Regions from separate parts of the Bradyrhizobium sp. ISRA430 genome, predicted to be linked through region 2. Evidence: riboswitches for the same ligand, from Rfam matches in the RefSeq annotation. Region 2 holds a riboswitch; the other holds the start of a gene.
What was found. A riboswitch is a leader RNA that binds a small molecule or an ion and turns the genes downstream of it on or off. The one in region 2 is predicted to bind S-adenosylmethionine.

Region 1 (7,159 bases), 1.3 Mb from region 2:
GGTCATCTGGCAGACCGGGACCGTGGATGCTATCCGATCCATCGATCCCGACGATTTTCGTGGCGCAGTCACCGAAGGGGTTGCTGCGTTGCAAAATGCAGGGGCTGACGTCGTCTTGATGAATTTGCAGTACAGCCCGCGAACCGAAACCATGATCTCGGTGCCGCCCTATCTCGACAATATGCGCGTGGTGGCCCAGGAGCACGACGTCCCGCTGTTCGACCGTTTCGCGATCATGCGGCAATGGAATGATCAGGGTCAGTTTGACCTATTCAGCCCATCGCGTGGCCCCGAACTGGCAAAGCAGGTCCACGACTGCCTCGGCCGGGCGCTGGCGCAATTCCTGATCGACGCCGCCCATCTTGGGCCGGTCCAGCAGCAAAATTGAGGTCTAGAGTTAATGAGTTCTCTCCGCCCTTTTTGCCTGTCGGCATGGCTCGCCGCGTCCACGGCGGCGCTGCTGCTGACATCTGCCTCGCTCTCGCCGGCGCAGGCGCAGGCCGCGCAGGCAACGCCCGCGCCGCAGCAGACGGCCAATAATCCTGCTCCCGCATCACAGTCCCAGACCACGGCGGCCGCGACCACGCAGCCGCCTGCCGAGCAGCGCGGCATCACCGCGCGCGCCATTGACAAGGTGAAGCAGGCGGCAAAGTCCGCGGGCGACATCTTCAACCGCGTGCCCTGCCTGCCGCCGAAGGGCGGCGCGAAGACGATGGGCTCGCTGCCGCATGTCGCGAACAAGCTGGTCGAGGGCAAGCCCGTCGTCATCGTTGCGTTCGGATCGTCGTCGACCGCAGGCTTCGGCGCGAGCTCGCCGGAGTTCAACTACCCGAACCGCCTCGCAGCCCAGCTTCGCCGGCACTATCCAACCGCCGACATCAGCGTCATCAACGCCGGCGTCGGCGGCGAGGACGCGCCCGAGATGATGAAGCGCCTTCAGACGGAGGTGATCGACCGGCATCCGGATCTCGTGATCTGGCAGGTCGGCACCAACGCCGTGCTGCGCAATCTCGATCCCGGCGAGACGGCGAAGCTCGTCGAGGACGGCATCGGCCGCATCCAGGCCGCCGGCGGCGCCGACATCGTGCTGGTCGACCCGCAATATTCGCCACAGGTCAATCGGCGCGCCGAGAGCGCCGGCAAGATGGTGAAGCTACTCGGTAAGGTCGCCGAGCTCCGTCACGTCGGCATCTTTCCGCGCTTCGAGGTGATGCGCGAGTGGCACGAGAAGCAGGCGATCCCGGTGGAGAGCTTCGTCATCGCCGACGGCCTGCACATGAACGACTGGGGCTATGCCTGCTTCGCCCAGCTCCTCGGCGACGACATCATCCAGTCCGTCGGTCAGATCAAGCTCGGCGTGAATGTGCCGGCGGACGTGCGGACGTATCGGCCGATGTAGGCAGAAGCGAGTAGGGAATCGCGAATAGCGAATAGGGATTCACCACTCGCCATTCGTACCTCACGCCTGCTCCAGCGCTGCAGTTGTAGGGTGGGCAAAGGCGCGCTCTTGGCGCGCCGTGCCCACCATCTATCGACAGTGTGATCGTGAATGGTGGGCACGCTGCGCTTTGCCCACCCTACGATTTGCGACTTCTCTGCGATCTCACGCCTTTTCCAGCGCCGCGGTGAGATCCTCGATCAGATCGTCCGCATGCTCCAGCCCCGTGGAGAAGCGGATGAAGCCCTCGCTGATGCCGAGCGCGGCGCGGTCTTCCGGCTTCAGGCGCTGATGCGTCGTGGTCGCCGGATGCGTGACGAGACTCTTGGCGTCGCCGAGATTGTTGGAGATCTTCGCGAGCTTGAGCGCGTTCAGCACGCGGAAAGCAGCCGCCTTGCCGCCCTTCACCTCGAAGCCGACCAGTGTCGAGCCGCCGCGCATCTGCTTCTTCACCAACGCCGCCTGCGGATGGTCGGCGCGGCCGGGGTAGACCAATCGCGAAATCTTCGGATGGCTCGCCAGCACTTCGGCGACACGGGCGGCCGTATCGGTCTGCGCGCGCACGCGCACGCCGAGCGTCTCCAGGCCTTTCAGCAGAACCCAGGCATTGAAGGGCGAGATCGACGGCCCGGTCTGGCGCATGAAATTGTGGATGTGTTCGGCGATGAAAGCTTCCGAGGAGAGGATGATGCCGCCCAGGCAGCGGCCCTGGCCGTCGATATGCTTGGTCGCGGAATAGACCACGACGTCGGCGCCTAGCGCGAGCGGGCTCTGCCAGATCGGGGTTGCGAACACATTGTCGACGACGAGCCGTGCGCCGCCCTTGTGCGCGATCTCGGCGATGGCGGGAATGTCGAGCACGTCGAGCGTCGGATTGGTCGGGCTTTCCAGGAAGAACGTCTTGGTGTTCGGCTTCAGCGCACGCTGCCACTGGTCGAGGTCGAGGCCGTCCACTAGCGTCGTCTCGATGCCGTAGCGCGGCAACAGGTCCTGCACGACATAGAGGCACGAGCCGAACAGCGCCCGCGAGGCCACCACGTGATCGCCGGCCTTCAGTGGCGCCAGGATCGCGGTGGTTACCGCGGCCATGCCGGTCGCCGCCGAGCGGGCGGCTTCGGCGCCCTCCAGCTCGATCATGCGGCGCTCGAACATGGCGATGGTCGGGTTGGAATAGCGCGAGTAGATGAAGCCGGGATCCTCGCCCTTGAACCGCGCCTCGCACTCCTCGGCGCTGCCGTAGACGTAGCCCTGGGTCAGGAACAGCGACTCCGACGTCTCGCCATATTGCGAGCGCAGAGTGCCGGAATGGACCAGGCGGGTTTCGGGACGATAGTTGGCAGGCGACTTCGACATAGGTACCTCCGACGTGACCACATGAGCGAAAATGGTCACAAAAAAACCGGCCTGGATATCTCCACTGGCCGGGATCACAGAGGTCCCCGGCCTGTTTAGCGACTTATTTAACGTGGCTGCAAGCCGGCCGGCTCAAATCACCACGGGATAAGTCATGCTCTTATTCTGCCGCGCCCTTCCCGTCAAGGCGTCCATCGGATAGCGGTAAAAGGTTCGTTTTTCCGCGTATCGGATGCGTTTTGACCCGAGTTGAGGACCACCGTTTGACGTTCACGGTTGCCGCCGATGCCAATGGTATCCTGCCCGACCGCATGATCGCGGCGATGGCGGATGACGGGCTCATCCTGCCCGCCTACGACTTCGTCGAAAGCCAGATCCAGCCCGCAAGCCTCGACCTGCGCCTTGGCGACATCGCCTACCGCGTGCGCGCGAGCTTTCTGCCGGGCCCCGGGGCCACCGTCGCCGAACGCATCGACGAATTGAAGCTGCACGAGTTCAGTCTCGCCGACGGCGCGGTGCTGGAGACCAACTGCGTCTACATCGTGCCGCTGCTGGAAAGCCTCGCGCTGCCGCCGGAGATCGTCGCCGCGGCGAACCCGAAGAGCTCCACCGGCCGGCTCGACGTCTTCACCCGCGTGATCGCCGACGGCACCCGCCGCTTCGACATGATCGGCGCCGGCTATCACGGTCCGCTCTATGCCGAGATCAGCCCGAAGACCTTTCCGGTGCTGGTGCGTGAGGGCTCGCGGCTGTCGCAGGTGCGCTTCCGCACCGGCGATGCCATCCTCAATGCCGATGAGCTCGATGCGTTGCATGCGGCCGAGCGTCTCGTCGACATCGATGAGGCCGATCTCTCCGGCGGTGTCGCCGTTTCGGTCGATCTCTCCGGCGAGAAGGGCGGCGGTTTCGTCGGCTACCGCGCCAAGCGCCACACCGGCGTGGTCGATGTCGACCGCCGCTCCGGCTACGCGGTTGAGGATTTCTGGGAGCCGATCTCGGCGCGTCCCGACGGCAACCTCATCCTCGATCCCGGCGAGTTCTACATCCTCGCCTCCAAGGAAGCCGTGCAGGTGCCGCCCGACTACGCCGCGGAGATGGTGCCATTCGATCCGCTCGTCGGCGAATTCCGCGTGCACTATGCCGGCTTCTTCGATCCCGGTTTCGGCTATGCCGGCGCCGGCGGGCAGGGCGCCCGCGCGGTGCTGGAGGTGCGCTCGCGCGAAGTGCCCTTCATCCTCGAGCACGGCCAGATCGTCGGCCGCCTCGTCTACGAGAAGATGCTGGCGCGGCCCGACGCGATGTACGGCCAGCGCATCGGCTCCAACTACCAGGCGCAGGGCCTCAAGCTATCGAAGCATTTTCGAGTGTAGCAACATCCTGCAGCAGCCCGGATGCAGCGAAGCGACATCCGGGATCTGGTGATCCCGCAGCTCGCTTCGCGCTGATGCGGGCGACTGTTTCGCATATTTCTCCGCTGTCATTCCCCGCGAAAGCGGGGAATCCAGTACGCCGCAGCTTCTCCGTATTCGTCACGGCCTCTGGAATACTGGATCGCCCGATCAAGTCGGGCGATGACACCGAATGTGCGTCAGGTCGCGAAGCGACATTCGGAACTCTCCCCACCAAATATCCCGGATTGCGCTGCGCTTCATCCGGGCTACATTTCGTGCGAGGTACCGAAATGACAGATCAACCCCAACTCGACGCAAGAATCCTCGACGACGTCGCGGATGCGCTGATCTATTCGGATCGCTCGGGCACGATCGTGCGCTGGAATCGGGCATCGAGCGCTCTGTTCGGCTTCTCCGCGGAAGAAGCGCTCGGCCAAAATCTCGATCTGATCATTCCCGAACATTTGCGCGCCGCGCATTGGAAGGGATTTGAGGCTGCGATTGCGAGCGGCGCGATGAAGCTTGCAGGGCGGCCGACGCTGACCCGCGCGTTGCATAAGAGCGGACGCAGGCTCTACATTGAGATGACGTTCGCGCTGGTGCGGGACGCCGGCGGCGCCGTGCAGGGGTCGGTGGCGATGGCGCGCGACGTGACCGAGCGGGTCGAGCGCGAGCGCGCCGCCAAGGCGGCAACGTCGCAAAATTCGTGATGCGGAATTGACGGGCAGCCGTGCAGGGCGCCCTGCATGCGCATCATGTTGCCTGCCACGAGGGGCAGTGACACACTCGATCAAAACAACGATCGGGAGTGAACATGGCCGCAGCTTTAGACTCCGCGCAGGAAGCCCAGTGGAAACGCTGGCGCGCCATCGCCGACCTCTACCACGCCTATTTCACTGGCCTCATCCTCACTGTGGTGACGCGGCGGGGCACGGCGGATGCTGCCGAATTCGTCTTCCGCGTGTTCAGGAGACAGCAGCAGGAGCGCTTCCTGCCCGGGCTCGAGAAGCTCGGGATCAATCATCTGCCGCCCGCGGTGGCGGCCGCGCAATATCACTATCTCTCCAACTGGATCGGCGGCGTGCACGTCGAATACATGTATGAGAGTGACGCTAAGGCCTGGATACGCTATCCGCCGCCGCGCTGGATCTGGAAGGGCACCGCGATCTGCGGCGTGCCGGGCGAGGTCTCGCGCGCGATGCTGCGCGGCTGGCACGCCAACAACGGCGTCGCGCTCGGCGATCTCCGGCTCGGCTTCGTCTGCACCAAGCAGAGCGTCGACGGCCAGGACGGGCTCGAAGGATACTATTACGAATACGATCATCCGCTCGAACTCGACCAGCGCCTGGTGTTCGCGCGGCATCTGGAGGCGCCGCTGTTCGATGCGAAGATGGCACCGGCCTTGCCGGTCGCAAGCTGGCCGAAGCCACGGCTGGAAAAGGCGCATCGCAACTACGCCATGGAATATGTGCGCACCGCCGCGCCCGTGATGGTGCAACTCTTCGGCCCGGAGGATGCCGGCTATCTGCTGCATCTCACCGGCAAGCTGATCGGCATGCAGTATTTCGACGAGGTCGCAGCGGCGCTGTCGGCAAGCCGTGGTGGCGCGGGCGAGTTCGCATCGTTCCTGCAAGCGCTATTCGCCGCGCAGGACGATGCCGAGGAGACGATGAGGTCCGAAGGCACGTTCGAAGTTCGCCAGCAGAGCTGGAAGCTGATGGACGACGTCGCCGACTATCATCCTGTATGCGCCAAGGTGCTGGAGGGCCTGTTCGGGGGACTCGCCGCCGGATGCGGCCGGCATATCGGCGTGCACATGCGCGCGGCTGGCGGTGGGCGGCCGCCGCTGGTGTGGACGATCGGCTAGCGAAGATTCGATCCGCAGGTTTCGCCTCTCCCCGCTTGCGGGGAGAGGCCGCAGCCCATCGAAGATGGGATGCGGGTGAGGGGGGCTTCCGCGAGTCCGTCAATTTACGTGATTGCGGAAGCGGCCCCCCACCCCGGTCCTCTCAGCGCGAGCGAAGCTCGTCGCGGCCCCGTAAGAACGGGGAGAGGGAGAAGAAGGAGCGGAAGCAGCTCAATTCCATCCGCTGAAATGCGCTGCCGCAGGGCACGCCTGCGCCCGGCGCAGGAGGAATCTGCGCCCGCCGTGCTAACAAGCACCGCAGCGCGCCTTCCGCGCGAAGAAAACCATTGGCACACCTAGTCATTGCCGCGCCCTTGATCGGCGTCCGTGCTCCGGAGAGGAAATGTCCGACATCGCCGAAATCCCGGTCGATGAACGAGAGCGTCCGCTGCCACCGCCTTCGCGGCCGGTGAAGAGCGCGCTCACCGATGGACCGATCCTGCGCACGCTGCTCGGGCTTGCGTGGCCGAACGTGGTTGCGCTGTCGGCGGGCACCTGCGTGGTGATCGCGGAGACCTCCTATATCGGCCGGCTCGGCGTCGAGGCGCTGGCGGCGATGGCGCTGGTGTTTCCGACGGTGATCCTGACCATGACGATGTCGGGCGGCGCGATGGGCGGCGCGGTGGCCTCGGCTATCGCACGCGCGCTGGGCGCCGGCGATCGTGAGCGCGCCGGCACGCTTGCCGCGCATGCGCTGCTGATCGGCATCAGCTTCGGCCTCGTCTTCATGCTCGGCATGCTCATCTTCGGGCCGCGGCTCCTGGAAGTGCTCGGCGGCCGCGGCGCGGTGCTCGCGCATGCGATCGCCTACACGCAGGTGTTCTTCGGCGGCGCTGTGCTGCCCTGGCTGCTCAACACCATGGCCGGCGTGTTGCGCGGCACCGGCAACATGAAGCTGCCCTCGCTGCTGATCCTTAACTCCGCGGTCTGGCAGGTCGTGCTCGGCGGCACGCTGGGGCTCGGACTCGGGCCGGTGCCGCAACTCGGCATGCGCGGCGTCGCGGCCGGCGCGCTGATCGCCTATTCGATGAACATCTGCGTGATGGGCTGGTACCTGTTTTCCGGCCGTGC
Region 2 (7,159 bases):
GCCCGCAGGCACCGACGGGGATGCAGAGGATGACGAGATCGGCGTCCTTCACCGCTTCCGCGTTGGTCGCCACGACCTGGTCGACGATGCCGAGCTCGACGACCCGTGCACGCGTCTTCTCCGAGCGTGCGGTGGTGACGATCTCGCCCGCAAGCCCTTGAAGCTTCGCAGCGCGCGCGATCGAGCCGCCGATCAGCCCGAAGCCGATCAGCGCGACGCGCTGGAAGTGCGGAAGCGCGCTCATTTGCCGGCCATGAACTCGCGCAAGGCTTCGACCACGAGGCGGTTGGCCTCCTCGGTGCCGATGGTCATGCGCAGCGCATGCGGCAGGCCGTAGTTCTTCAGCGCCCGCAGCACCAGGCCCCGCTTGGTCAGGAAGACGTCGGCGTCATCCGAGGTCCTGCCCTTGTCGGTCGGGAAGTGGATCAGCACGAAATTGGCAACGCTCGGCGTCACCTTGAGCCCGAGCTTGCCGATCTCCTCGGTCAGCCAGTTGCGCCAGGTCTCGGTGAACTGCTTCGACATCGCCTGATGCGCGGTGTCCTCGATCGCGGCGACCGCGGCGTACATCGCCGGCGTCGACACGTTGAAGGGGCCGCGGATGCGGTTGACCGCGTCGATGATGTGCTCGGGCCCGAACATCCAGCCGATGCGCAGCGCCGCGAGGCCGTGGATCTTGGAGAAGGTGTGCGTCACCACGGTGTTCTCGGTCGTGGCGACGAGCTCGATGCCCATTTCGTAATCGTTACGAGAAACGTAGTCGCAATAGGCGGCGTCGAGCACCAGCAGGATGTGCGAGGGCAGGCCGGCGCGCAGGCGCTTGACCTCGTCGAACGGCAGATAGGTGCCGGTGGGGTTGTTGGGATTGGCGAGCCAGACCAGCTTGGTGCGCGGCGTCACCGCGTTGAGGATGGCGTCGACGTCGGCAGTGAGGTTCTTCTCGGGCGCCACGATGTTCCTGGCCCCGTTCGCCATGGTCGCGATCGGGTAGACAAGGAAGCCATGGGTTGTCGAGATCGCTTCATCGCCATGGCTCAGATAGGTGTGGGCGAGCAGATTGAGGATCTCGTCCGAGCCGGCCCCGCAGATGATGCGGTTTGGGTCGAGACCGAAGGAACGGCCGATCGCCTCGCGCAGCACGCGCGAGGTGCCTTCCGGATAGTCCTCGAGATGCGTCGCCACGTGCGTGAAGGCCTCGATCGCCTTGGGCGAGGGCCCGAACGGCGTCTCGTTGGCCGACAGCTTGAACACCTTGCGGCCCGGCTCCGGCACCGGGCTCTTGCCGGGCGTGTAGGGCGCAATATCGAGAATGCCGGGATTCGGCACGGGGCGGGACATCTTGGACTCCGGATTGGCGGGGCGGCTCGCGATTTACGATTTCGTCCCGGTCGGGGCCACCGTATAGCGCGTTGCGTGGCTGCCGACGAGGGCCGTGGAGCGGACCGAGGCCCCCGCGTCGATCAGGGCTGCCTTGATCCTGTCGAGGCTCGTCGCCGCAGTGATCGAGATCAGGAGCGCCGCGCCGTCGAACGCGGTATCGGGCACCGCCACGATCTCGGCGAGCGGCGACAGGGCGCGTGCGATCTCGGCATTCCACCCGGACACGCGCACGCTGAACGTCTCGACCTCCGTCACCATGGCGCTGTCGGCGACGCGCGAGACCACGAACACCGGCAGCGCCGCCGGATGGTCAGCGCGCTCGACGAAGGGCAGCCGCGCGATGATTTTTGGCGCGCCAACTTCCTCCAGCGAGAGCCACCAAGGCGTGCGGCTGGAGGTCGCCGAGACCAGCGCCAGATCGCCCTTGGATTTCGCCACGGCCTCGACCGCCGCCTGCGCGCTGAAATGCGCGACGTAAGGAACAGTAAAGCCGAAGTGAAATCGCGCGGAATCGCGCATCGCGGGCTCGCTCACCGACACGTCGGCATGCACCGCGAACGGCGCCTGGACGTAGGTGAACGTCGAGATGATGACGCGCCAGATGCTCTCGACCGTGTCGAGCGGCAGGATGCCGCGATGGCGCTGGACGAGGTGGCGCATCATGTCGGCCTCGCGTGCGGGCCGGAAGGCGGAGCCCACCTCCTGGGTCTGCTTCACCTGGATCAGGCGGTCGATGATGTCGCCACGCTGCATCAGGAGGCGATGCATGCCCTCGTCGATCGCATCGATCTCCTTGCGCAATTCCTGCAACGATGGTGGCGCGGGCGGACGTTGGGACATATCTGTCAGGTGCTGTTGAGAGGCGGTCCAAGGCGGATCGGCAGGCCGGATCCGCTGCGGGTCAAGGTCCTGATTAGGCAGGATGGGCGGCGAAAGCAAAGAGAAATGACGGCCTTTTTGGCAGACCTAACGGGGACGAATTTGGTTAATCCGGACCGCGGCTTGACGAAAACCGCCCAAGCCAGTAGTTTTTGCCTGTTCCGTGGTCATTTGAGCCGGCCGGCTTGCAGCCACGTTAAAAAACTCGCTAAACAGGCCGGGGACGCATCCGATCCCGGCCGAACCTATCGTTCAGGCCGGGTTTTTCATGGCCTGATTTCAGCGGCGGCTCGCGAGGGCTGATCGCAAACGAGGTCGATGGTCAGAGATGGTTGGCGTCAAGTCGATTCCCAGTCCGGCGATCAGTGCCGACGACCGGTCGCATGAGGTGGATCATCCGAGCTCGGAGGTCGCGCATTTTGGCGCGGATCAGCCGCTGCCGCTCGATTGCGGCATCGATCTCTCGCCGTTCCAGATCGCCTACCAGACCTATGGCGAGCTCAACGCCGAACGCACCAATGCCGTTCTGATCTGCCATGCGCTGACCGGCGACCAGCATGTCGCCAACGTGCATCCGGTCACCGGCAAGCCGGGCTGGTGGGACACCTTGGTAGGCCCCGGCCGCCCGCTTGATCCGAGCCGATATTTCATCATCTGCTCCAATGTGATTGGCGGCTGCATGGGCTCGACCGGGCCTGCCTCAATCAATCCCGCGACCGGCAAGGTGTGGGGGCTGGATTTCCCGGTCATCACCATCCCCGACATGGTGCGCGCACAGGCCATGCTGATCGACCGGCTCGGCATCGCCACGCTGTTTGCGGTGGTTGGTGGCTCGATGGGCGGCATGCAGGTGCTGCAATGGACCGCGGCCTATCCGGGCCGCGTGTTCTCGGCGCTCGCGATTGCCTGCTCGACACGGCATTCGGCGCAGAACATCGCCTTCCACGAACTCGGCCGGCAGGCCGTGATGGCCGATCCCGACTGGCACAATGGCCGCTACACCGATCGCGGCCTCCATCCGCACCGCGGTCTCGCGGTGGCGCGGATGGCAGCCCATATCACCTATCTCTCGGACGCCGCGCTGCACCGCAAGTTCGGCCGGCGCATGCAGGATCGCGAACTGCCGACCTTCTCGTTCGATGCCGACTTCCAGGTCGAGAGTTACCTGCGTTATCAGGGCTCCTCCTTCGTCGAGCGCTTCGACGCCAACAGCTATCTCTACTTGACGCGTGCGATGGATTATTTCGACATCGCCGCCGACCACGACGGCGTGCTGGCGAAAGCGTTCACCGGCATCAAGACACGGTTCTGCGTGGTGTCATTCACCTCGGACTGGCTGTTCCCGACCTCGGAATCGCGCGCGCTGGTGCATGCGCTGAACGCGTCGAGCGCGCGGGTATCGTTCGCCGAGATCGAGACCGATCGCGGCCATGACGCCTTCCTGCTCGACGTCCCCGAATTCTTCGATATCTCTCGCGCCTTCCTGCAATCGGCAGGCAAGGCGCGCGGACTCACCAGCAAGGGCAGCTAGCGATGTCTGTACAGGAACTACTGCCGCTCAACGGCCTTGCCGCCGAGTACCCCGGCCATTACCGCGCCGACCATCTCTTGGTCGCCGAGATGGTCAAGCCGGGCTCGAAGGTGCTCGATGTCGGCTGCGGCGACGGCGACCTGCTTCAGCTTCTGGAGACCCGCGGCATCGACGGGCGCGGCATCGAGCTGTCGCGCGAGGGCGTCAACCGCTGCGTCGCCAAGGGGCTTGCGGTGGTGCAGGGCGACGCCGACGCCGATCTCGTCAACTATCCCGACGACGCCTTCGACTACGTGATCCTGTCGCAGACGCTGCAGGCGACGCGGCAGCCGCGGGTGGTGCTGGAGAATCTGCTGCGCATTGGCCACCGCGCGATCGTGTCGTTCCCGAACTTCGGTTACTGGAAGATGCGCTTGCAGCTCCTGATCGGCGGCCACATGCCGCGCACGGAGAACCTCCCGGCGACCTGGTATGACACCGCCAACATCCACTTCTGCACCATCAAGGATTTCGTCCAGCTCTGCGACGAGATCCACGTCAAGATGGAGCGCGCCGAGGCGCTCGACCTCTATGGCCATCCCTTGCGGGTGCGGCTGCCCTGGTGGGTGTGGAATCTGTTCGGCGAGCAGGGCGTGTTCCTGCTGAGCCGCGGCGGGAGGAAATAGTGTCTTCGTCCGCGCGAGCGAAGCTATCTGGTAGACCCTCACCCTGAGGAGCCGCGTAGCGGCGTCTCGAAGGGCGAGGCTACCAGCCGGGCCTTCCATCCTTCGAGACGCGCGTTCCGCTCCTCAGGATGAGGAGCTGATGCTACACTTCGTCATTGCTTCGCTGCGCTCGCAATGACGGAGTGCCTGGTGATGCGGTCGGACTAATTCGCCGGCATCGACCTCGGATCGCGCACCGGCCATCGCCCGGCTTCCACCAGCGTGACGAACCGCTCCACCGTCGCGTTGAACAGCGCGGGCTCCTCCAGATTGAGCACGTGGCCCGACTTCGGAAACATCGCGAGCCCGGCCGCCGGCAAATGCTGCTTCAGGAACAGGCTCGGCCCGACACACGGATCGTCCTCATCGCCACAGATGATCAGCGTGGGCGTCGCCACAGCCTTGATCGCATCCGTCATCGTGTAGATCGAGGGACGGCCGCCCTGGAATCCGCGCATCGTGTTGGCCGATCCCTTGGCGTCATGCCGTGCCAGCGCCGCGTAGAAATCGGCATGGCCGCGCGGGTCCTTCACCAGGAAGGGAATCCGGCTCGGCGCCTCGCGCGTGACCTTGGCGACCTCAATGGAGCCGAGCGTCTCGAACTGTTCGGCGTTGTCGCGGCACTGCTTCCGCCATGCCTCAAGGTTCTCGAGCTCCGAGCCGGAGCCGACGCCGGCGAGCGTCATCGACAATGCGCGCTCTGGCGCGTTGAGGCCGATCTGCAATGACGAATACGCCCCCATCGACAGACCGACGAGATGTGCGCGATCGATCTTGAGATGATCGAGCACGGCCAACGCATCGGTGTAGAAGTGCTTGTAGGTGTAGACATCGCCCGTCGGTACGTCCGACGGCGTATAGCCGCGCGCGGAATAGGTGATGCAGCGGTGGCCGCGCGAAAAGTAGCGCATCTGCGGCTCCCAATTGGTGTAGTCGGCCGCGAACTCGTGCAGAAAAATGATGGGCGATCCCTGGCCCGCTTCCTCGAAATAGATGCGGACGTCGTCCCTGGTCGTGGCGTGGGGCATTAACCTTTCCCTCTCATAAAGCCGTGCGAACAGGATCGCAGTTAATGCTGTCGGCAGCAATACGGCAGCCTCAGACCAGCAGCGACACAAAATCATCGCAACAATTCCGGAAGTGGCGTTTTGCAGCGCGGTGCGATGTCTTGTTCTTGCCACATCTAACGTTTTTACGGCCCGACGGATGTCGGCCACTGCATGGGCCGATGGGAATTGGGGGTGTCAACGTAGGATGAAGAATGCTTGAGTTGTTTGCGTACCGCCTGTCGCGTCTCGTCGTCGCGCTGGCTCTCCTCTTCGCGGCTGCGGCCGTGTTCATTTCTCCGGCGTCAGCACGGTCTCATCGTCATCACGTAAGCCGGCACGACTACGTGCATCACAGCGCACATTACGCCACCAGACATCACCGCTATCGGCACCTTGCGCGCGGCTCGCGCTTCGAGCGCGGCGCGGCGCAATTGCAGGCGCGCGGCCTCAGTGACACCCAAGCCAGCTATAATCCGAACGCCAACAGTGGCGGCATGGCTGTGAGCGGCAGCCTCAGTGGTGGATCGGGTCTCGTCTCCGAGGCGCGCCGCTATCTCGGCGGCAATCCGACCAGCCGCGGCAGCCTGTGGTGCGCGCGCTTCATGAACATGGTGCTGGAGCACACCGGCCATAAGGGCACCGGCTCCGACATGGCGAGCTCGTTCGCGCATTATGGAACGCGTGTTTCCGGTCCGCAGGTCGGCGCGATTGCGGTGATGTCACGTGGCGGCCGCGGCGGCCATGTCGGCATCATCACCGGCATCGACGCGAAGGGCAATCCGATCATGATCTCGGGCAACAACGGCAACCGCGTCCGCGAGGCACCGGTCTCGCGCGGCCGGATCTATGCGTATGTGATGCCGAACTAACGTTCGTCATTGCGAGCGAAGCGAAGCAATCCAGAATCCTTCCGCGGAGATAGTCCGGATTGCTTCGTCGCTTCGCCCCTCGCAATGACGGGGGTCGTTGAACCAGCGACCTGTCACACCAGCTTCGGCTCTTCCACCGCTATTCTGTCGCCGACGCCGATTTCGCCGTCGGCGATCACCTCGGCATAGATGCCGCAGTCCATGTGGCCGAGGCTGCGCGAGAGCGTGGGCGGGATTTCGAGGTCGCGCACGGCGGTCTTCGGATCGACGTTCACGGCCGCACAGCGGACGATGCGCTTGACCACCTTCAGCCGGGCCGCGCCGATGGCGAGCGTCTGGCCGACGAGGTCGAGCTCGGACCAGGCCGGCCAGCCCTGGACGTAGAGATTGGCGCGGAAGCGCAAGGGATTGACGGCGGTGCCGCCGAGTATGGCCTCGATCGCGCGGACGCTGCCGAGATTGATGATCGACACGACCTTGCGGGCGACATCGGAAAAGCTGTGGTCCCGTCCGGACAGCACTTTTGGCGGTCCGCGCAGCTCGCTCGGGAAGTTTTCGGTGAAGTAGCCCTCGATGGCGGAGCGCCCGGCCGCGGTCTCGAGATCGCCGCTGGCGACGACCTTGCCGTCCTTGCGGATGGTCAGGAGATTGGTCGCGTCCTCGAAACGGGTGTCCAGCGCGGCCAACCGCTCGTTGCGCATCAGCATCAGGAATTGGGTCTTGGGCATCCATTGCGGTGCCGCGGGA

Region 1: another riboswitch for S-adenosylmethionine. It lies ahead of MTX21_RS23650 (O-succinylhomoserine sulfhydrylase); the one in region 2 lies ahead of MTX21_RS29840 (homoserine O-acetyltransferase).

What each region holds. Positions count from the first base shown of each region.
Region 1 covers NZ_CP094516.1:4,968,024-4,975,182, reverse strand. Annotated here, with positions in the region: gene MTX21_RS23660 (SGNH/GDSL hydrolase family protein) at 1-388, shown strand, start outside; gene MTX21_RS23655 (SGNH/GDSL hydrolase family protein) at 401-1,399, shown strand; gene MTX21_RS23650 (O-succinylhomoserine sulfhydrylase) at 1,604-2,791, opposite strand; SAM riboswitch at 2,866-2,945, opposite strand; gene MTX21_RS23645 (2'-deoxycytidine 5'-triphosphate deaminase) at 3,055-4,161, shown strand; gene MTX21_RS23640 (PAS domain S-box protein) at 4,473-4,892, shown strand; gene MTX21_RS23635 (hypothetical protein) at 4,997-6,049, shown strand; gene MTX21_RS23630 (MATE family efflux transporter) at 6,432-7,159, shown strand, end outside.
Region 2 covers NZ_CP094516.1:6,279,919-6,287,077, forward strand. Annotated here, with positions in the region: gene MTX21_RS29825 (prephenate/arogenate dehydrogenase family protein) at 1-244, opposite strand, end outside; gene hisC (histidinol-phosphate transaminase) at 241-1,338, opposite strand; gene MTX21_RS29835 (chorismate mutase) at 1,372-2,220, opposite strand; SAM riboswitch at 2,413-2,492, shown strand; gene MTX21_RS29840 (homoserine O-acetyltransferase) at 2,588-3,790, shown strand; gene metW (methionine biosynthesis protein MetW) at 3,793-4,455, shown strand; gene MTX21_RS29850 (alpha/beta hydrolase) at 4,659-5,522, opposite strand; gene MTX21_RS29855 (TIGR02594 family protein) at 5,756-6,412, shown strand; gene MTX21_RS29860 (MOSC domain-containing protein) at 6,526-7,159, opposite strand, start outside.